4 regions of the Gordonia rubripertincta genome follow, and region 3 is predicted to be linked to each of the others. Evidence: predicted binding sites of a transcription regulator. Region 3 holds the regulator's gene; each other region holds the start of a gene.
The links. Region 3 encodes LexA, which represses DNA repair genes until DNA is damaged. Its sites were predicted from a motif close to CGAACANNTGTTCG; they were not measured.
Positions count from the first base shown of each region.

Region 1: RVF83_RS20635 (HNH endonuclease signature motif containing protein) is a predicted target of LexA. The motif match lies at 2,275-2,288, and genes of this name have one in related genera.
Region 2: RVF83_RS21380 (SAV_6107 family HEPN domain-containing protein) is a predicted target of LexA. The motif match lies at 2,449-2,462, and genes of this name have one in related genera.
Region 4: RVF83_RS11155 (alpha-ketoglutarate-dependent dioxygenase AlkB) is a predicted target of LexA. The motif match lies at 2,236-2,249, and genes of this name have one in related genera.

Region 1 is NZ_CP136136.1:4,537,753-4,542,657, reverse strand. It holds gene RVF83_RS20650 (YceD family protein) at 1-551, shown strand, start outside; gene rnc (ribonuclease III) at 544-1,284, shown strand; gene mutM (bifunctional DNA-formamidopyrimidine glycosylase/DNA-(apurinic or apyrimidinic site) lyase) at 1,300-2,184, shown strand; gene RVF83_RS20635 (HNH endonuclease signature motif containing protein) at 2,347-3,732, shown strand; gene RVF83_RS20630 (OsmC family protein) at 3,834-4,292, shown strand; gene RVF83_RS20625 (acylphosphatase) at 4,297-4,578, shown strand; gene smc (chromosome segregation protein SMC) at 4,623-4,905, shown strand, end outside.
Region 2 is NZ_CP136136.1:4,702,950-4,707,854, reverse strand. It holds gene RVF83_RS21390 (phytoene desaturase family protein) at 1-1,541, opposite strand, end outside; gene RVF83_RS21385 (GNAT family N-acetyltransferase) at 1,588-2,256, opposite strand; gene RVF83_RS21380 (SAV_6107 family HEPN domain-containing protein) at 2,576-3,040, shown strand; gene RVF83_RS21375 (DUF3040 domain-containing protein) at 3,218-3,619, shown strand; gene mraZ (division/cell wall cluster transcriptional repressor MraZ) at 4,073-4,513, shown strand; gene rsmH (16S rRNA (cytosine(1402)-N(4))-methyltransferase RsmH) at 4,757-4,905, shown strand, end outside.
Region 3 is NZ_CP136136.1:4,390,638-4,395,542, reverse strand. It holds gene RVF83_RS19940 (DeoR/GlpR family DNA-binding transcription regulator) at 1-331, opposite strand, end outside; gene RVF83_RS19935 (phosphoenolpyruvate--protein phosphotransferase) at 481-2,181, shown strand; gene lexA (transcriptional repressor LexA) at 2,159-2,866, opposite strand; gene RVF83_RS19925 (LysM peptidoglycan-binding domain-containing protein) at 3,106-3,642, shown strand; gene nrdR (transcriptional regulator NrdR) at 3,742-4,209, shown strand; gene hrpA (ATP-dependent RNA helicase HrpA) at 4,183-4,905, opposite strand, start outside.
Region 4 is NZ_CP136136.1:2,454,618-2,459,522, reverse strand. It holds gene RVF83_RS11160 (GMC oxidoreductase) at 1-1,525, shown strand, start outside; gene RVF83_RS11155 (alpha-ketoglutarate-dependent dioxygenase AlkB) at 1,584-2,213, opposite strand; gene RVF83_RS11150 (hypothetical protein) at 2,539-3,051, shown strand; gene RVF83_RS11145 (oxidoreductase) at 3,132-4,019, opposite strand; gene RVF83_RS11140 (adenylate/guanylate cyclase domain-containing protein) at 4,142-4,905, opposite strand, start outside.

The DNA.
Region 1 (4,905 bases), 150 kb from region 3:
GGTCGCTGGGTCGGCGCCCGGGCACCATGTCCGAGGTGCACAAGACGGTGACGACCCCCGACAAGCTCGGGGTCGAGATGATCGGTATCCCGGCCGGCTCGGACGTCGACCTCGATCTCCGGCTCGAGTCGGTGAGCGAGGGAATCCTGGTGACCGGCACCGCGTGCGGTGAGACCGAGGGTCAGTGCTCGCGTTGCCTCGAACCGGTCGACGGCACGGTGACGGTGTTCCTCACCGAACTGTTCGCGTACCCCGACAGTGTGACCGAGCAGACCACCGAGGAAGACGACGTGCACCGCATCGTCGACGACCGGATCGACCTCGAGCAGTCGATCATCGACGCGGTCGCGCTGGAACTGCCGATGTCGCCGCTGTGTTCGGAGGACTGCCCGGGGTTGTGCCAGGTGTGCGGCATCCGGCTGGCGGTCGCCGAACCGGGTCATGCGCACGAACTGATCGACCCCCGCTGGGCCGGTCTCGCGAACAAGTTCTCGGAACTCTCCGACGGCGAGACGGCCGCCGAGCCCGACACACAGGAACGTCGTGACTGAGGCCACCCGCGAGGCCGGTCGGCGTGCCGCGCTGCTCGCCGCGCTCGACACCGACATCCCCGAAGACCTTCTGACGCTGGCACTCACGCACCGCTCATATGCCTACGAACACGGGGGTCTGCCGACCAACGAGCGCCTCGAGTTCCTCGGCGACTCCGTTCTCGGCGTGGTGATCACCGAGCGCCTGTACCTTCATTTCCCGGATCGTCCCGAGGGCGAACTCGCGAAGATCCGCGCGAGCGTGGTCAACATGCACGCGCTCGCCGACGTGGCCCGCGGCCTCGGCGACGAGGGCGGCCTGGGCAAGTACCTGTATCTCGGTCGCGGCGAGGAGATGACCGGCGGTCGAGACAAGGACTCGATCCTCGCCGACGGTCTCGAATCACTCTTCGGCGCCGTGTTTCTCAGCCACGGCCTGGAGACCTCGCAGCGGATCATCCTGCGTCTCTTCGACGAACGCATCGAGAAGGCCGGGCAGCTCGGCGCCGGCCTGGACTGGAAGACCTCGCTGCAGGAGCTGAGCTCCGAACGCGGCTACGGCCCACCGCAGTACCAGATCTCGTCCACCGGCCCGGACCACAACAAGGAGTTCACCGCGATCGCGATGATCGCGGGAGAGAACCTCGGCGAGGGTGTCGGCCGCACCAAGAAAGAGGCCGAGCAGCAGGCGGCGGCCCACGCGTGGAAGGCTCTCACCGAACGCGCCTCTGCGTCGTCCGAGCCCGCGTCCTGACGGCCCGAAACCTTCATGCCTGAACTACCCGAGGTCGAGACCGTCCGGATGGGTCTCGAGAAGCATCTGACCGGGCGGTTCCTGACCTCGGTCGAGGTGCTCCATCCCCGTGCCGCCCGCCGGCACGTCGGCGGCGAACCCGATCTGATCGGTCGCCTGGCGGGCAAACGCGTCACCGGGGTGCGCCGCCGCGGCAAGTACATGTGGATCGACGTCGCCGACGACACCGACCGTGCCGCGCTCGTCGTGCATCTCGGCATGAGCGGGCAGATGCTGATCGCCCGCGACGGCGCGCCCGACCACACCCACCTCCGCATCCGCGCGACGCTCGACGACGACAACGAGCTGCGTTTCGTCGACCAACGCACCTTCGGCGGCTGGCATCTCGACGACTACGCGGTCTCCGACGACGCCGCCGACATCCCGGTGTCGGTGGCGCACATCGCCCCCGACCCGTTCGACCCGGCCTTCGACGCGGCCGCCGTCGTGACCCGCATGCGCAGTAAGCACTCCGAGATCAAGCGGGTCCTGCTCGACCAGACGGTCATCTCCGGCGTCGGCAACATCTACGCCGACGAGGCGCTGTGGCGCGCTCGGCTGCACGGTGCGCGCATCGCCGAGACGATCTCGCGCAAGAAACTGCTCGAACTGATCGACGCGGCCACCGCGGTGATGACCGAGGCCGTCGAGGTCGGGGGCACGTCGTTCGACGCGCTGTACGTCAACGTCAACGGTCAGTCGGGCTACTTCGAGCGGTCGCTCAATGCCTACGGACGCGAAGGACAGCCGTGCCGTCGCTGCGGGGCCATCATGCGCCGGGAATCGTTCATGAACCGCAGTTCGTATTTCTGCCCGAAGTGTCAGAGGCCGCCGAGGCGGGGGATTGGCAAGGGTCGCTGAGGAACGAGTTCGGTGACTGCCTGAAGTGTCCCGCGGAACGCTTGAAGCGACTTGGCCAGCTGTTTTGTCGGTAGGCGACGCTAGGTTGTTCGTATATCCGTTCGAACAGCTGGGGGGCTTGGGGTGTCTGTTTCGGTGCTGCACGGTGAGAATGTGTCGTCGATGTTCGATGGCGCGGACCCGGCGTCTCTGTCAGATTCGGCATTGGAATGCAGAGTGCTGGGTCATGCCGCGCAGATCACCGCGCTCACGGCCGAGTTCTTGTCTCTGGTAGCGGAATTGGATGAGCGGGAGTCGTGGAAGGGGCCGGGTGTTCATTCGCTCGCACACTGGTTGTCGTGGAAGGCGGGCATTGCGCAGCGGACGGCTCATGAGCAGGTGCGGGTGGCCAAGGCGCTACGCGAGTTGCCGGTGATCCGGCAGGCGTTCGGTGAGGGCCGGTTGACGTATTCGAAGGTGCGGGCTCTAACTCGGGTGGCGACTCCGTTGCGGGACCAGGAGTTGGTGAATCTGGCGTTGTCGTGCACGGCGTCGCAGGTGGAGAGGGCGGTGCGGGCGATGCGTCAGATCGGCCGCGGACACAGTGACGACGGCGAACCGGTGCCGCCGGCGGAGTCGTGGGGTCGGTGGAAGTGGAATCTGGACGGTTCGTTGTCGGTGTCATTGACGCTGGCGCCCTTGGACGGTGCGCGTTTCCTCGCCGGGGCGGTGCGTGCGGAGTATGAACGCACGCGCACGGCTGCGGATGCGGACTTGCCAAGTGTTCCGCGGAACACTCCGAGTGAGTTGGAGACCGAGTCCGGCGAGCAGGATTCGGAGGTGAAGCCGGCGAATCGTCGGGATCTGTGGCGGAACGTGCCGTCGAATCTGGCGCCGGCGATGGTGGCCATGGCGGACATGGTGCACGAGGGGATCCCGATGCCCGATCTTGCGCCGGGTGCGGAGATCTTGATCCATGCCGGTGATGGGGTGGAGCACTCACATCTCGATGACGGACCGGCCCTCTCGGATGCCGAGTTGGAGGAGGCCCATTGTGGCGCTGCGGTCCGAGAGGTGTTGTCCACCAGAGTTCCTGGGAAGCCGGGGAAGTTGGCGTTGCTGGGATTGGGGCGTAAGAACCGAACCCCGAACAAGGCGCTGGTCAGGGCGTTGTTCCTGAGAGACCGGTGCTGTCAGATGCCCGGATGTGAACGCACACGACATCTGCACGCCCATCACGTGGTGTTCTGGTCGGCTGGCGGGGAGACCGAGTTGGACAATCTGATTTTGTTGTGCGGAAGCTGTCACCGTGCGTTGCATCGGGGTGAGTTCAGTATCACCGGTCATGACTCGCAACGGTTTTCGTTCTACATGCCAGGTGGTTCAGTGATCGAGGTGAGCCCATCGACACGCGCTCCAGGCCTGTGGCAGCCGGACGGGCGGATCGCGGCGGATGCGACGGTGCCCGTGGGTGGCGGCAAGCTCGACCTCGCGTATGCGACCGAGGTGATCTACGCGGTGTGGGAATGGAAGGAACGCAACGCAAGGAGGGAGTCGGCAGCGGCCTGACGACCCGTGGCGACCGGCTCGGGAATTCATTCCGATCCACGGCTCTTACTATGGTCTGCGGTGTCAGCGCCGCCCCGCAGCCTGAGAGGACTCATCCCAGCATGACGATCGAACAGAACACCGCCGCCCCGGCCGCGACCGGCGAGCCGGCGCACACCGACCTCTGGGTTGAGCGGACCGGCACCCGTCTGTACACCGGGCGCAGCTCGCGCGGTGCCGAGGTGCTGATCGGCTCCCAGGACGTCGACGGGGTCTTCACGCCGGGCGAACTGCTGAAGATCGCACTCGCGGCGTGCACCGGCATGTCTTCGGACCGTCCGCTGTCGCGTCGCCTCGGCGACGACTACGACGCGACCATCCTCGTCAGCGGAGATGCCGACCGCGAGAACGAGGTGTACCCGCGGATCGAAGAGATCCTCGAGGTCGACCTCTCCGAACTCGACCCCGAGGCCGCGCAGCGACTGCTCGTCGTTGTCGAGCGGGCCATCGACGCTGTGTGCACCGTCGGCCGCACCATCAAGGCGGGCGCCGAGGTCGACCTGAAGATCGTGACGGACTGACACCATGACCACCGACACGGTCCGGCTGTCGGCTTTCGTGCACGGTCACGTCCAGGGCGTGGGGTTCCGGTGGTGGACGCGGTCGCGGGCGCTGGAGCTCGGGCTGGTCGGTTACGCGTCCAATCAGGCCGGCGGACGGGTGCACGTCGTGGCCGAGGGGCCCCGCGACAAGGTGCTGGCACTGCTCGACGCGCTGCGGTCGGGGGAGACCCCCGGCCGGGTGGATCTGGTCGTCGACAGCCTCGACCCGGCGCGCGGAGACCTGACCGGCTTCCTCGAACGGTGAGCGCTACCCGAAACACGTCGCGATGGTGAGTAGTCTGTACCGTCGTGCACCTCAAAAGCCTGACCCTGAAGGGCTTCAAGTCGTTCGCCTCGGCGACGACCCTGCGCTTCGAGCCGGGTATCACGTGCGTCGTCGGTCCCAACGGCTCGGGTAAGTCCAACGTCGTCGACGCCCTGACCTGGGTCATGGGCGAACAGGGCGCCAAGGCGCTGCGCGGCGGGAAGATGCAGGACGTGATCTTCGCCGGCACCTCCGGACGTCCGCCGCTGGGACGTGCGGAGGTCACGCTCACCATCGACAACGCCGACGGTGCGCTGCCCATCGAAT
Region 2 (4,905 bases), 310 kb from region 3:
GTCGACGCCCCGGCCAGGAACAGCCCGTCGGCGCCGGGGACGCGATGACCGGCCAGGTCCGGGGTCGGTCGCCACATGAACATCTGGTCGATCGACATCTCGACATGCATGATGTTGCCGCCGATCAGGCCCAGTTCGGACTCGAGATCCTCGGGGGTCTGGATGTACCGGTGGGCGATGGACTCCGCGAAACCCGGTGCGTGACGGTCGACCTCGTCGCAGACCGCCGCGGCCGCCTGCGCACCCAGCGTCGACCAGTCGCCCCCGGCGTCGCTTGCGAGCCGGTACGGATGCCACTGCGCCCACAGGTTGATCGCGTGCCTGCCCTCCGGGGCGAGGCCGGGGTCGATCGCCGAGAAGCTCATCGCCACGACGGCGGGCCGCGGAGGCAGTGAACCCACCGCCGCGGCGGCGTGCGCGCGGACCAGGTGTGCACGGTCGGTGACCAGCAGACCGAGGGCAGAGTGGACGCCGTGGGCGGGCAGGTCGTCGGGGAGGCCGCGGTAGGCGGGCAGTGCGGTCGTGCCGAGGCGCACCGCCATCCCGATCCCGCTGCCGACGACGATGTCGCGCCGCCAGCGGTCGATGGTCCCGGCGTCGAAACCGCCCGCCGCCAACAGATCCAGGGTCGCCAGGATATGGCAGGCGTTGATCACCGTGGGCGTGCACCGACGCTCACCGGATTGGGTCTGCACCCGCCAGTGGTCACCGCACCGGGTGATCGAGACGGCCGGGTCCCCGCACACGATCCGGCCACCGTCGGCGCCGATGCGGTGGACGAGCGTATCGGTCAGCGCACCGCTGCCGCCGATCGCGCGGCCGGGCGGGATGAGATGCATGAGAGCGGCGAACCCGACCATCGGCGCGGTGCCGGGTGCGCTCATCGGCGGTCCCGACTGCGCGCCGAACCAGGCGAGTCCGGCCTTGAGCTGTTCGGAGTCGAAGTATCGGTCGAGGAGCGAGTCGCCGGACGTCATGAGCTCGGCGGTGAGGTTCATCATCGCGCCGCTGCGACGTCCGATCGGGCCGGTGCGTTCGGTGGTGGCCGTCGACCCCAGACCTCCGAACGCCCGTCCGAACTGTCGCATCGACGCCGGCCGGTAGAAGGCGTCCATGACGGCCTGCGCCCGTGGCGTCCAGGTCTCGACGAACCGTCGGTACGCCGCGGCATCCTTTGCGCCACATGCCCGTTCGATGGAGGTGCAGGTCGCTTCGAGGTCGGTGCGGAAGACGATCGCCGGTGCCGTGTCGGTCGCCGGCACGAAGGCCCAGGGGTCGCAGTCGACGTAGCGGAGTCCGTGTGAGGCGAGGTCGAGGTCGTCGAGAACGGGGGAGTGCCGGATCATCAGGTGCGCCGAGGAACCGCGATCGATGCGGTGCCCGGGGAAACGTTCGACGGTCGACACCGCCCCGCCGGGGATGTCGTCGCGTTCGAAGACCTCGACGTCGCGTCCGGCCTGCGCGAGGTAGGCCGCGGCGATCAGGCCGTTGTGGCCGCCGCCGACGACCACCGCGTCGCGCCGCTCCCCGTGCCCACTCATGAGTGTTCCGTGCTGTGCGGTGTCGTCTTTGTCTGTGCCACGCCCTCTATCTTCCAGATTGTGGCGGCACGGGGGGTGGCTGCAGCTTCAGCGGCAGCGGACGGCCGAGAAACGCGAACGGACGGGGGTCGCCGGTGAAGGTGAAATGCCGGAGCACATCCGAGAAACCCATCCGCCGGTACAGCGACCACGCCCGGTTCTGCTCGGCGGGGATCTCCGGCGTGGACAGCAGCACATGGCGTTCGGGGCGCTCGGCGAGCAGCCGCGCCAGCAGCAACTGTCCGATGCCGCGCCCCTGTGCGGTGGGGTGGACGTGGAGCTCGGTCAGCTCGAAGTAGTCCCGGGCGATCATCTCGATGTCGGCGGGGGAGCGTCCCGTCTGCCGCAGCCCGAGTCGGAGCTGCTGATTCCACCACTGCCCGGTCGCGCCGGTGTAGCCGTAGGCGATGCCGACCAGGACGTCACCGGGGCCCGTACCCACCGGCGGTCCGACCCGGCGACGGGACGTCGGCATCGACTGCGCCTCGTGCGGAGACAGGGTGGCGATCGCGCCGATTGCACGCCAGCCCGGCCGCGCGATGTGTTCGCGCCACAGCGACGCTCGGTGCACCTCGGTCCCGCGGGGATATCCCATCGCGGTCACATAGACGTCGAGAGCGGGCTCCAGCCACACTCGGGAGTCCTGACCACTGAGGTTCACCAGACGGATCGTCAACGTCGGATCGCCTCCGGGCTCACCGAGCGGGCCCGCACCGCCCCGGTCATGCGCTCTCCGACCATCTGGTGTGACTGTCCTCTCGGTACGGCGGACTCCGCGGAATCGGGTCGCGGGACTCGGTGTTGAAGAAGGTTGCGAGCGCGAATCACGCCTTGAAGAGACGCGCGACGCTAGCTATATTGAACGTGTCGAACGGGTGTTCGATGAATGTGCCTCCGCAAGCTGTTCGCGTTCATCCCGACGACATGACGGTCCGGTGGCGGACGAGGGAAGCGTCTGCCACCGGACACCGTCGTCAGCGAGTGAGGAGGATGCCATGCCCGGACGGCCCACATCCCGCCGGTCCGCCCCCGTCGACCCGGTGATGGTCGGACGTGCGCGCGATCTCCTCCAGCGTGCCCATCTCCTTCTCGACAACGCCGACGGCGTCTCCGACGACGCCGAGCGGTTCCGGCAGTTCTATCTCGTCGCACTCCGCGCGGCCGGCGCCGCGATCGCCATCAGCGAGCCGGTCGGCCCCGCCCGCCGCAAGACGTCGAACGCCTGGACTCGTATCGGTGTGGTCGCTCCCGACCTCGCCCCGTTGGCTGCGCGCTTCGCCACCCTGTCGTCCATCCGGATGAAAATCGAGTCGGGGATCATCCGAACACTCGACCCCGACAGTGTTGCCGGCATGCGGCTCCTCGTCCTCGACTTCCTCCGGAAGGTCGAAACCTTGGTCATCGCTCATGAGCAAGGCAAGTTCGGGACAGGGGACCTCCAAATCGGGCGAACTGCGTGAGGCCGGACACACTTTCGGCGTTCCGTTGTCGTTCCGGTATGTGCATCCGGGACCACAACAGCGAGTAATGGTGGTCGCGGCTGATTTCACCTCGTATCATGGGGGAATAAGGCGCAGACGCCTCACCGGTCGCGGTTGACCGTCGTCGGCGTCGCGGATCAGGGAGAAGGAGGGTCGGTGCCACTTTCGGAGCACGAGCAACGCATGCTCGAACAGATCGAGAGCGCTCTGTACGCGGAAGACCCCAAGTTTGCGTCCAGTGTCAAGCGTCGTCGGCTGGGTAAGTCGAGTGGCCGTCGTCGCCTACAGGCGGTGGCAGTCTTCGTCGTCGGCCTCGTGATGCTCGTCGGCGGTCTCATCGTCAAGATCGACATCGGGGGCTTCCCGATCGTCAGCCTCCTCGGCTTCCTGGTGATGTTCGGTGCCGGCCTCTTCGCCCTCTGGGGTGACGATCTCGCCGACTCCGCGACGTCCGCGCCGCGCGCTGGAGGCAAGAAGCAGTCCGGGCCGTCCGGCTCCAAGCGCAAACTGTCGGAGCGGATGGAAGAACGATTCAACCGTCGATTCGAGCAGGAGTAGACATCCCGCCGGCCTGAAGGCCACGACTCTTCGGAGAGCCGCGCACCCCATGGGGTGCGCGGCTCTTTTGTCTGGGCGGATGAGCGCGCTCCCGGCCTGTCGAATTCGCGTTCCCCACCGTCCCCCACCCGGGGTCCCCACCTTCCCCCACCTGCGTTCCCCACATCCCCCCACCCGGGTCCCCACTTTGCCCCACGTGCGGAGAACTGCTGGTCGCACAGACCTCTGAAGCCTCAGGAAACGCGTTTGTCACACGATTGTGGACGAGTCCTCACGCGTTCATGCAAGGGACACGCATGCAGTGTAAGAAGTTTCACGGGTCTGAACTGGGGATTTGCGGCACGGTGGAGGGCGTGTGGGCTTCTGGGGTGGAAAGTGGAGGAAAGTGGGGTACTGTGGCAGCACTGGGTGAGGCGATCCGGAGCGCGGAACCCAGGGGCAGGAGGTGTCGACATGTCTGTGCGATTCGTCGGCACCTACACGCCCAAATTGGACGACAAAGGGCGACTCACGTTGCCCGCCAAGTTCCGCGATGCACTGGCAGGAGGGGTAGTGGTCACCAAAGGCCAAGACCACAGCTTGTCGGTGTACCGGACCGAAGAGTTCGATGCGATCGCGGCGAGGATCGTCGAGGCGTCACGCAACGACCCTGACCTCCGTGCGTTTCAGCGGACCTTCTTCGCCGGTTCGGAAGAACAGCGACCGGACGGCCAGGGCAGGATCAGCCTGTCCTCCGACCATCGCATCTATGCGGGACTGTCCAAGGAGTGCGTGGTGTTCGGCAGCTTCGATCACCTCGAGATCTGGGATTCGGCCGCTTGGGACGAATACCAGTCGCAGCACGAGGAGAACTTCTCGGCAGCCAACTCGGCCGCGTTGAACGCGGTCCTGTAGCCGAGAGGGGACGAGGCGAAGCGGTACTCGGGCTTCGGGTGGCACGAGGCCCCGATCCGGTCCGACCCTGGCGTACTTCCCCAACGCCAGGTACGGAATCGGATCGGGACCTCGCTCCATCCGGGGCGCGGCCCGACGGTGATCCACTGTTCGCCCGCGACATGACACTCCTCCGACAAGTCCTTCGCACCGAAACGCCGACTCTGCCGACCGACATGGCCGACACGCCGATGGGGGCCCTTCGTGGATGACACTGGTGACGACACTCGCCGCTCCGGCGAGTTCGGCCACATCCCGGTCATGGGCCGGCGGATCGTCGAATTGCTCACCCCGGCACTGGAATCAGAGGGCCGGCGAGTGTTTCTGGATGCGACGCTCGGCGCCGGTGGGCA
Region 3 (4,905 bases):
CGGCCCGGAAGGTGGTGGTACCTGCGTCGAACAGAACCGATCCGCCGTCCGGCGGGAGGAAGCGGAGAGCGGCACGGCCGATGGCCGCCTTCTCCTCGGTCTGTTCCGTCTCGCGTTCGGCGATGCCGAGTTCGCCGATCACGCGCAGGACCTCGGGGCGGACGGCACCGCCGTGGACGCGCTGCAGGAGCCCGCCGCGTTCGAGGACCGCGAGGTCGCGGCGGACGGTCTCACTGGTCACGTCGAATTTCGCGGCGAGCTCGGCGACCGAGGCGCGCCCTGCGACGCGAACCTCCTCGGCGATGGCCTGCTGTCTCTCCTCGGCGTACACACCGGCTCCGTTCTGATCGTTCCCGCGGCTTGTTCCCGAGGCCCTGGTCGGGCCGGCGAATGTGGGAACATGTGGCTTTGCGTGTTGTAGTTACTGTGTTTACGCCTGTTTGTGTTGACAAGTCAAGAAGAATTTGTAACCGTGGTCACATGACGCAGATTCTGACGGGGACGCCGGTCGTCGGTGGTGTGGCTCTCGGGCCCGCACTCTGGCCGGGCCGCCGACCCGACCACTCCGCAGAGGCGCTGGGCGCAGGCATCGAGATCGCCGAAGACCTCCGCGCCGACGAGGCCGAACGGTTCACCGCCGCCGCGGCGGCGGTCGCCGCGCGCCTGCGTGAACGTGCATCGCAGAACACCGGCGTCGCCGCCGAGGTACTCGCCGCCACCGCCGGGCTCGCCGAGGACCGCGGGTGGATCGGTGCCGCCTCGGGACTCATCGCCAAGGGGGCCTCGGCGCCGTCGGCCGCTGTCGCCGCCACCGAACAGTTCGCCGCCGTGTTCACCAAGCTCGGTGGACTCATGGCCGAGCGCGTCACCGACCTCAACGATGTCCGCGACCGCGTCCTCGCCGAACTGTTGGGCCTGCCCGAACCCGGCGTGCCCACGCCGGACGTGCCCTCGGTCCTCCTCGCCGACGACCTCGCGCCCGCCGACACCGCGGGTCTCGATCCCGCCACCACCATCGCACTGGTCACCCGCTTGGGCGGGCCGACCAGCCACACCGCGATCATCGCCCGGCAGCTCGGCATCCCGTGTGTCGTCGCGGTCCCCGATCTCGCCGGGATCAGTTCGGGCACAGTGATACTCGTGGACGGAACGACCGGTGAGATCGTCGTGGAACCCGACGACGCCACAGCCCGCGCCCGTGTCGACGAGCACACGCGTCAGGCGGCCCTGGTCGCCGGCTGGTCGGGTCCGGGCCGCACCGCCGACGGCGTGGAGGTGGCGATCCTGGCCAACGTCGCCGACGGGTCGTCGGCCCGCGCGGCCACCGACCATCCGGTGGAGGGCGTCGGACTGTTCCGCACCGAACTGGCCTTCCTCGAACGGGCCGACGAACCGTCGGTGGAGGAGCAGGCGGACATCTACCGCGAGGTGCTCGACGCGTTCGGTGGCCGCAAGGTCGTCATCCGCACCCTCGACGCCGGCTCGGACAAGCCGCTGCGCTTCGTCAACCAGCCCGAGGAGCCCAATCCGGCGCTGGGCGTACGGGGCGACCGGATCGCCTTGGCGCACCCCGAGATCCGCGCCCACCAGCTCGACGCGATCGCGCGCGCCGCCGACGGCTCCGAGACGAGCCCCTGGGTCATGGCACCGATGATCGCGTCACCGTCCGAGGCGGCCGCTTTCGCCGCACAGGTGCGCGAACGGGGGCTGACCGCCGGGGTGATGATCGAGGTCCCCGCCGCCGCGATCCTCGCACCCGCGATCCTGGCCGAGGTCGACTTCGTCTCGATCGGCACCAACGACCTCACGCAGTACACGATGGCCGCCGACCGGATGTCGGCCGATCTCGCTTCGCTGACCGATCCGTGGCAGCCGGCCGTCCTGCATCTCATCGCGACGGTTGCGCGGGCCGGACGGGATCAGGGGAAACCGGTCGGCGTGTGCGGCGAGGCCGCGGCGGACCCGATCCTCGCCTGTGTACTGGTCGGGCTCGGGGTGACCTCGTTGTCGAGTGCTCCGGTGGCGGCCGCTGCGGTCGGCGCCCGGCTCGCCGGTGTGTCGCGCGCGACCTGCGAAAACGCGGCCGCAGCCGCGCTCGCCACCGCCGATCCGGCTGCGGCTCGCGCGGCGGCCGCCGCGGTTCTCGAGAACGAAGAGGTCAGATCCGCCGCATCACGGTGACGACCTTGCCGAGGATGACGGCCTCGTCGCCCGGGATCGGGTCGAACAGCTCGTTGTGCGGCATCAGCCAGACATGACCCTTCTGGCGCTTGAAGGTCTTCACCGTGGCCTCGCCGTCGATCATCGCGGCCACGATGTCACCGTTGTCGGCCACGTTCTGCTGGCGGACCACCACCCAGTCGCCGTCGCAGATCGCGGCGTCGATCATCGACTCGCCGACGACCTTCAGCAGGAACAACGAGCCCTCGCCGACCAGCTCGCGGGGGAGCGGGAACACGTCCTCGACTGCTTCTTCCGCGAGGATCGGGCCGCCGGCGGCGATCCGGCCGAGGACCGGCACGAAGGTGGGCTCGGGTAGCGCACCACCGGTCGGCGAGGTGGGCGTCGGCGGCTCACTCGGCGCGATGTTGACCGCGCGCGGACGATTCGCGTCGCGCTTGAGCAGGCCCTTGCGTTCGAGGGTCCGTAGCTGATGGGCGACGGAGGAGGTCGAGGTGAGACCCACCTCGTCGCCGATCTCGCGGATGCTGGGCGGGTAACCGCGTTCGCGCACGGATTTGCGGATCACCTCGAGAACTCCGCGCTGCCGCGGCGTCAGCGAGGCCTCGGCCGCCGCCATGTCTGCCGGGGTGACGGGCTCGTCGGCGCCCCGCGCTCCGGTGCGCTTACCGCCGTCATCGCTCATGATCGGGCTTCCTCTCGATTTCCGAACGTGCTGGTAGATCGCTTGTCTGCCGACGACCCTAGCCCAGAATGCCGGCCGCATCAAACATTTGTTCGACGTGTCGCGAGACAATTGTCGGAGTGCCGTGCTACAAATCGAACATCAGTTCATCGAACAGGTGATCGACACTCGAACAGTTCGAACGCCGACGACGCAGTCGGACGCCCGGACGGAGTTCGACCGGAAACACGGAGGGCACCATGCGCACCGCCACTCTCATCGACCCCGTCCGCTCCACCGATCCGGCCCGCGGTGACGTCCTGGAACGTCCGCGCCCGATGCGCCGCGGCGATGGCCGCCGCCCCGTCGACGGCCGTCCGGTGCCGGAGTCGGCGGTCCGGGTCCGTCGGGTCGCCTCCACCCAGTGCGCCTCGCCGGTCGGTATGCGCGGCCGTGCACCGGTCGTGCCGGTGTCGCGCCCCGCGCAGCCCGCACCCTCGGCCGTCATCCGGCGGCGGCGACGCACGGCGACGGCCATCCTCGCCGGCGTCGGACTCGCGCTGGCCGTGTGGGTCATCGCGGTCGTCGGGCAGAACTACGCCGCAACGGTCACACCGTCCTCGGTCGGCACCGAGGTCGTGCACGTGCGCTCGGGCGACTCGCTGAGCACCATCGCGTCGCGCGTGGCTCCGGAGATGCCGCGTGAGGCAGTCGTCGACGAGATCATCCAGCTGAACGACCTCCCGTCGAGCGGCCTGCGCGTCGGCCAGCCGCTCCTCGCCCCCCGGTACCACTGAGCGCGGGCGGTATCCTCGATGTCACAGGGACCGGCCGACTACCGGCCTGGCATGCGGCCCGGCTGCATCAGAGTGTCCCGTGACCTGCGTGAGGATACGATGCGCTGCCCCTTCTGCAAGAACGACGACACCAAGGTCATCGACTCGCGTGTCGCTGATGAGGGGCAGGCCATCCGGCGCCGCCGCTCCTGCGTGGAGTGTGGGCGACGCTTCTCGACCGTGGAGAGCGCTGTGCTCGCGGTGGTCAAACGCAACGGCGTGACCGAACCGTTCAGTCGCGAGAAGGTGATGAGGGGAGTCCGGCGCGCATGCCAGGGACGCCACGTCGCCGAGGACGCACTGGCCCAGCTGGCCCAGCAGGTCGAGGACACGGTACGTGCCAGCGGGTCGGCCGAGATCCCCAGCAACGAGGTCGGACTCGCGATCCTCAAACCGCTGCGCGACCTCGACGAGGTCGCATACCTGCGTTTCGCGTCGGTGTACCGCTCGTTCGACTCGGTCGAGGACTTCCAGCGCGAGATCGACGACCTCCGAGCCGCCTCAGCCGAGTCGGTCAAGAGTTCGTAGAACCCGCTTCTCCGACACCGGGTAGGCGGTGCCGAGCCGCTCGGCGAACAATCCCACCCGCAGCTCCTCGACGAGCCACTGTGCCTCGTCGTTGACGGCCGCCTTCCGGTGCTCGGGAACCTGAGTCAGTCTCTGCGCCCACCGCTCGGTCACCCGGTCGACGACGGCGACTCCCGCCTGATCCCGGGCCGCGGAGGCCGGCAGTGCCGTCAGCCGGGCTTCGGCCGCCGCGAGATAACGCGGCACGTTCTCCAGATGTCGCCGGGCGGTGGCGGCGACGAATCCGTCGAAGACGAGATTTTCCAGCTGTTCGGCGACGTCGTCGGCCGCGAGCGAACCGGCGTGACGGTCGATCGCGGCGCGTACCGGCGCCACCCAACCAAAGGATTCGACCGCGAGCGAGAAGTATTCCGGCGCCGCTTCGGAGATCCGCGGCCGCAACTTCTCCGTAAGCGCGCTGAATGCCTCGGGTGAACGCACCGCGGACAGAGTTGCGGCGTCGAGGCCCGCGACGACATCGCGGATGGCACGGCGTGTGCAGTCGGCCAGCAACGCATCGAGGTCCGAGTAGGGGCTCTGACTCAACGCGAGTCGGCCCGCCGCCCCCAGCGAGCCGGCGACGCGTCGGTGCAGGGGTGGGATCGCGAGGTCGAGCAGTGCGACGATCCCTCTCTCCGCCAATCGATCACGGGTCTG
Region 4 (4,905 bases), 1.9 Mb from region 3:
CCTGGGCATGTTCGGCGTGCAGCGGATGCACCTGCTGCGCGACGTGCTGGTCATGGCCGGTGCCGGCGTCGGCGGCGGCTCGCTGAACTACGCGAACACGCTCTACCGACCTCTCCCCGCGTTCTTCGACGACCCGCACTGGGGTCGGATCACCGACTGGGCCGCCGAACTCGACCCCTACTACGACCAGGCATCCCGCATGCTCGGCGTGACCACCTACCCGAAGGTCACGCCCGCCGACCGCGTCATGCGCAAGGTCGCCGAGGACATGGGCGCCGGCGACACCTTCGTCCACACCCCCGTCGGCGTCTTCTTCGGCGAGCCGGGCAAGACCGTCGAGGACCCGTTCTTCGGCGGTGCCGGCCCCGCCCGCACCGGCTGCACGGACTGCGGCGCGTGCATGACCGGCTGCCCGGTCGGCGCGAAGAACACCCTGGTCAAGAACTATCTGTATCTCGCCGAACAGGCCGGTGCGACCGTCATCCCGATGACGACCGTCGACACCGTCCGCCCGCTGTCGGACGGCGGGTACACGGTCGGATCGCATCGAACCGGTCGACGCCGGTCGCGTCGAGGCCGCCGTTCGTTCACCGCCGATCACGTGGTGTTCGCGGCCGGCACGTACGGCACCAACAAGTTGCTGCTGAACATGCAGCAGAGTGGCAACCTGCCCGGCCTCTCGTCGCGTCTGGGCAAGGTGGTGCGCACCAACTCGGAGGCCGTCCTGGCGGCGACCGCCACCGACCTGAAGGTCGACTACACCGAGGGTGTGGCGATCACGTCGTCGTTCCATCCGAACGAGCACACGCACATCGAGCCGGTGCGATACGGCAAGGGCAGCAACCTGATCGGGCTGTTGCAGGCGATGCTCATCGACGGTGACGGCCGCCTGCCGCGCCCGCTCGCGGCGATCGTGGAGATGATCCGGCACCCGCTGGTCACCTTGCGTGGACTCTCGGTTCGACGCTGGTCGGAGCGCACGATCATCGCCCTGGTGATGCAGACCGCCGACAACTCCCTCGAACTGTTCGCCCGCCGTGGTCGTTTCGGTCCGATGCTGCGCAGCAAGCAGGGTGACGGCGATCCCCCGCCGACCTGGATCCCCGTCGGCCACGAAGCCGTCCGCAAGATGGCCGACGAGATCGACGGCGACGCCGGCGGTTCCGTCGTCGACTGGCTGAACATCCCGATGACCGCGCACTTCCTGGGCGGTTGCTCGATCGGGCGGTCCGCCGCCGACGGCGTCGTGGATCCGTATCACCGCGTGTTCAACCATCCGGGGCTGCACATCGTCGACGGTTCGACGGTGTCGGCGAACCTGGGCGTGAACCCGTCGCTGACGATCACCGCTCAGGCCGAACGGGCTCTCGCCATGTGGCCGAATGCCGGCGAGGCCGACCCGCGCCCAGAACTCGGGGCGTCCTACGAGCCGGTCGCCCCGGTACCGCCGGCCCGACCGACGGTGCCCGACCATGCGCCGGCCGCGCTGCGGTTGCCGATCACGCCGATCTCCAACGCCGGCTAGGGATTTCGTCGAGGTTGTGGGTATACGGCGTCCACAACGTCGACATCCCGAGTGCCGGTCACCACACCCCCGGCGGCCGCATCTGGATGCTGATCCGGGCGCCGACGCCGCGCACCTTGGGTACCGCATGTTCCCAGGTGCGCTGGCAGCTGCCGCCCATGACCAGCAGGTCACCGGACGACAGGGTGAACTTCAACGACTTCCCGCCGCCCCGCGGCCGCAGCATGAGCGGCCGCGGGGCGCCGAGGGAGATGATCGCGACCATCGTGTCGTGTGTCGACGCTCGGCCGATACGGTCCCCGTGCCAGGCGACGGAGTCGTTGCCGTCGCGGTACAGACTGATCCCGGCGGTCGCGAACCCTTCGGGCAGCTCGTCGCGGTAATACCGCGACAACGATGAGCGCATCTCGGTGATCAACCCATCCGGGAATGGATCGTCCTTCTGGTAGATCGAGACCAGCCGCGGGACGTCGACGACGCGGTCGTACATCTGCCGCCGCTCGGCCCGCCACGGGACATCGCGTCGAAGCCGATCGAACAACTCATCCGGACCGCTGATCCAGCCCGGGCACAGATCTACCCACGCGCCGTCGGTGAGCGGACGCCGCGTCACCGAGGTCGACAGGTCCGACAGGGCCGGCTCCGCGGCCGCCTCGGCGAACAACGATCCCTGGATGCCGATGGACATGCATCCCACCGTACACTCGAATCGAACGCACGTTCGATGATTCACTCCCCGAGTCTTTTCGCGCCGACCCTCGACGGTGAGCGCGAACGACCGAGTGAGCGATTCGCACCATTCGAATCCTTTTCACCAACGAGGCGTCCCTCACATTTTTCAGCAGCACCTCGCCGATCGTCGGCGCAGCTCAGGCCGTTCTCAGCCGGCCTCGGTGGTGGCCCGGCGCCCTTCCGGTCGCCACATGAGCGCTGGTTTGTGAAGTGGCCCACAGCAAGCGTTTCGAGTCGATGCTTTAATCATTCCGTTATAAATCGTTGCAAGGGGGAACTCGATGAAGCGCACCGGTATCGCCGGCCTGCTGGCTGCTGCCGCCATGCTGATCCCGATCGCTCCGGCGACCGCCGACCCGATCGGCGATCTGTTCGGTAGCGCCAGCGGCAGCCTGGACTCCGGAAGCTCGGCGTTCGGCTCGTCGGGCGACAAGGTCACCCACTACGGCAAGCTCGGCCGCCCCGACGCGCGCAACGGCGTGAAGTCCATCAACGTCTGGGTCTACAACCCGAAGGGCGCTCGCGAGATCACCCCGGGCACCTTCCCGAAGAACTCGCGTCTCGGCGTGCGCTGGAACTCCATCATCGACGCCGGCCCCATCGTCGACGGCAACGAGTGCCGCATGGAGGTCCGCCTCGCCGGACCCAAGGTGCCCAAGGAAGCCGCGCTGTACAAGACGCAGGACTGCACCGCGGTGAAGTCCTACTTCTTCAAGGGCGGCGGCAACTTCACCATCCGCGTCACCGACCTGGTCTCCGGCGCGTCGAACAGCATCGCCTTCTCGGTCGAGTAGTCACCGCGAACCCCCAGACACAAAGTGCGGGATGAGAGCCGTTTTCCGGCACTCATCCCGCACTTTCTGTCAGCAGGCGGTCAGCTTGCCGCCACGTCGAACTTCTCCCCGGTCAGCTTCTCCGACTCCGCCCACAGCGCCGCACGGAACTCCGCGTCATCGGCGGCTTTCTTGTACTTGTTCCGTCCGGGTGCGCCGTGCAGCCCGAAGAACTTGGTCGGTCCGTAGTACGTACCCGACGGCAGGCCCGACATTGTCGCGGCGTACAGCTGCGGCAGGGCTCCGTCGGCGGCCGGCTGCGCGATGGGCAGCTTGTTCGACAGCTTCGCCAGGACATCCATGAAGTTCTCGCTCCGGCCCTGCAATTCCGTTGCGGCATAACCGGGGTGGGCGATGAACGACTGCTTCGACGAGCCGGCCTCCGCCAACCGCTTGGCGAGTTCGAGTCCGAACATGAGGTTGGCCATCTTGGAATCACCGTAGGCCTGCCAGCGACGGTAACGACGCTTCTCCCAGTTGAGGTCGTCGAGCTGGATGTTGCCGATCTGGTGCACGCCCGACGACACGGTGACGACGCGGTCGGTGATCTTCGGCAGCAGCAGCGCGGTGAGCGCGAAGTGGCCCAGATGGTTTGTGCCGATCTGCATCTCGAAGCCGTCGGCGGTGCGTCGGAGCGGCACGGCCATGAGACCCGCATTGTTGATCAGGACGTCGGCGCCGGTGAAGCTCGACGCAAACGCACGGACGGACGACAGGTCCGCCAGATCGAGCTGGGCAACGGTCGCGTTGGGTCCCAGCTTCGACGCCACGGCATCGGCCTTGGCGGTGTTGCGACACGCCAGGATGACCGAGGCCCCGGCGCCGACCAGCGCTTTCGCCGTCTCCGCGCCGAGTCCGCTGTTGGCGCCGGTGACCACGACGGTGCGACCTGTCTGATCCGGAATGTTCGCTGACGTCCAACCGTTCATTCGCAGCCCCCTGAGATGGTGTGTGGCCCGGCGTCGTCGCCGAGACCCTGCGGTCCACGCTATTGACGGCCCCGAACGGCGTCAACGATTCGTCTCGAGCACGCGGCCTCGGCGACCTGGTCTCAGCCGCCGAAGAACGTCATGAGCCGGAGCGGGCCGGCGCCGACGATGCGCCGGGCCGGACGCAGCAACTCGGCGATCAGGTTGCGCGACGATGCGAGCCGTTCGACGAGTTCGGTGGGGGCGTAGAACTCGGTGGGCTGGGTGCGGCCACGCATGATGCGGCTGCCGAGGAGTTCCCATTCGTCGGCTTCCTCGGCGGCCGCGTCGATGGCGGCACCGCTGGCGAGGGCGGGGATGCGGCCGGTCTTGGCCATGTCGGACAGGCGGGCGCATTCGTTGACCGGGTCGCCGATGACGGTGTATTCGTAGCGTCGTTCGGCGCCGATGTTGCCGGCGAACACCTCACCGTAGGAGACGCCGATCCCCCATCGGATGTCGAGGCTCTTGGCGAGGCGGTCGGCGAGGTCGCGGGCGGCGGCGAGCGCATGTCCGGCCGGGTCGTCGAGTTCGACGGGTGCCCCGAAGACGGCGAGCGCGGCGTCGCCCTCGAATTTGTTGACGAAGCCGGAGTGCTGGTCGACCACGTCGAAGACGATGCTGAAGAACGCGTTGAGCAGTTCGGCGACGTCGTCGGGGCTGCGATTCTGAGACAGCCGCGTCGAGCCGACGATGTCGACGAAGAGGACACCGACCTCGGTGTTGGTGCCGTGCATGCCGACGCCGTCGTTGATGGCGAGTTCGGCGACCGTGTCGCCGACGTGCCGGGCGAAGATCTCGCGCATGCGGTCGCGTTCGGCGAGTCCCTGCACCATCACGTTGAATC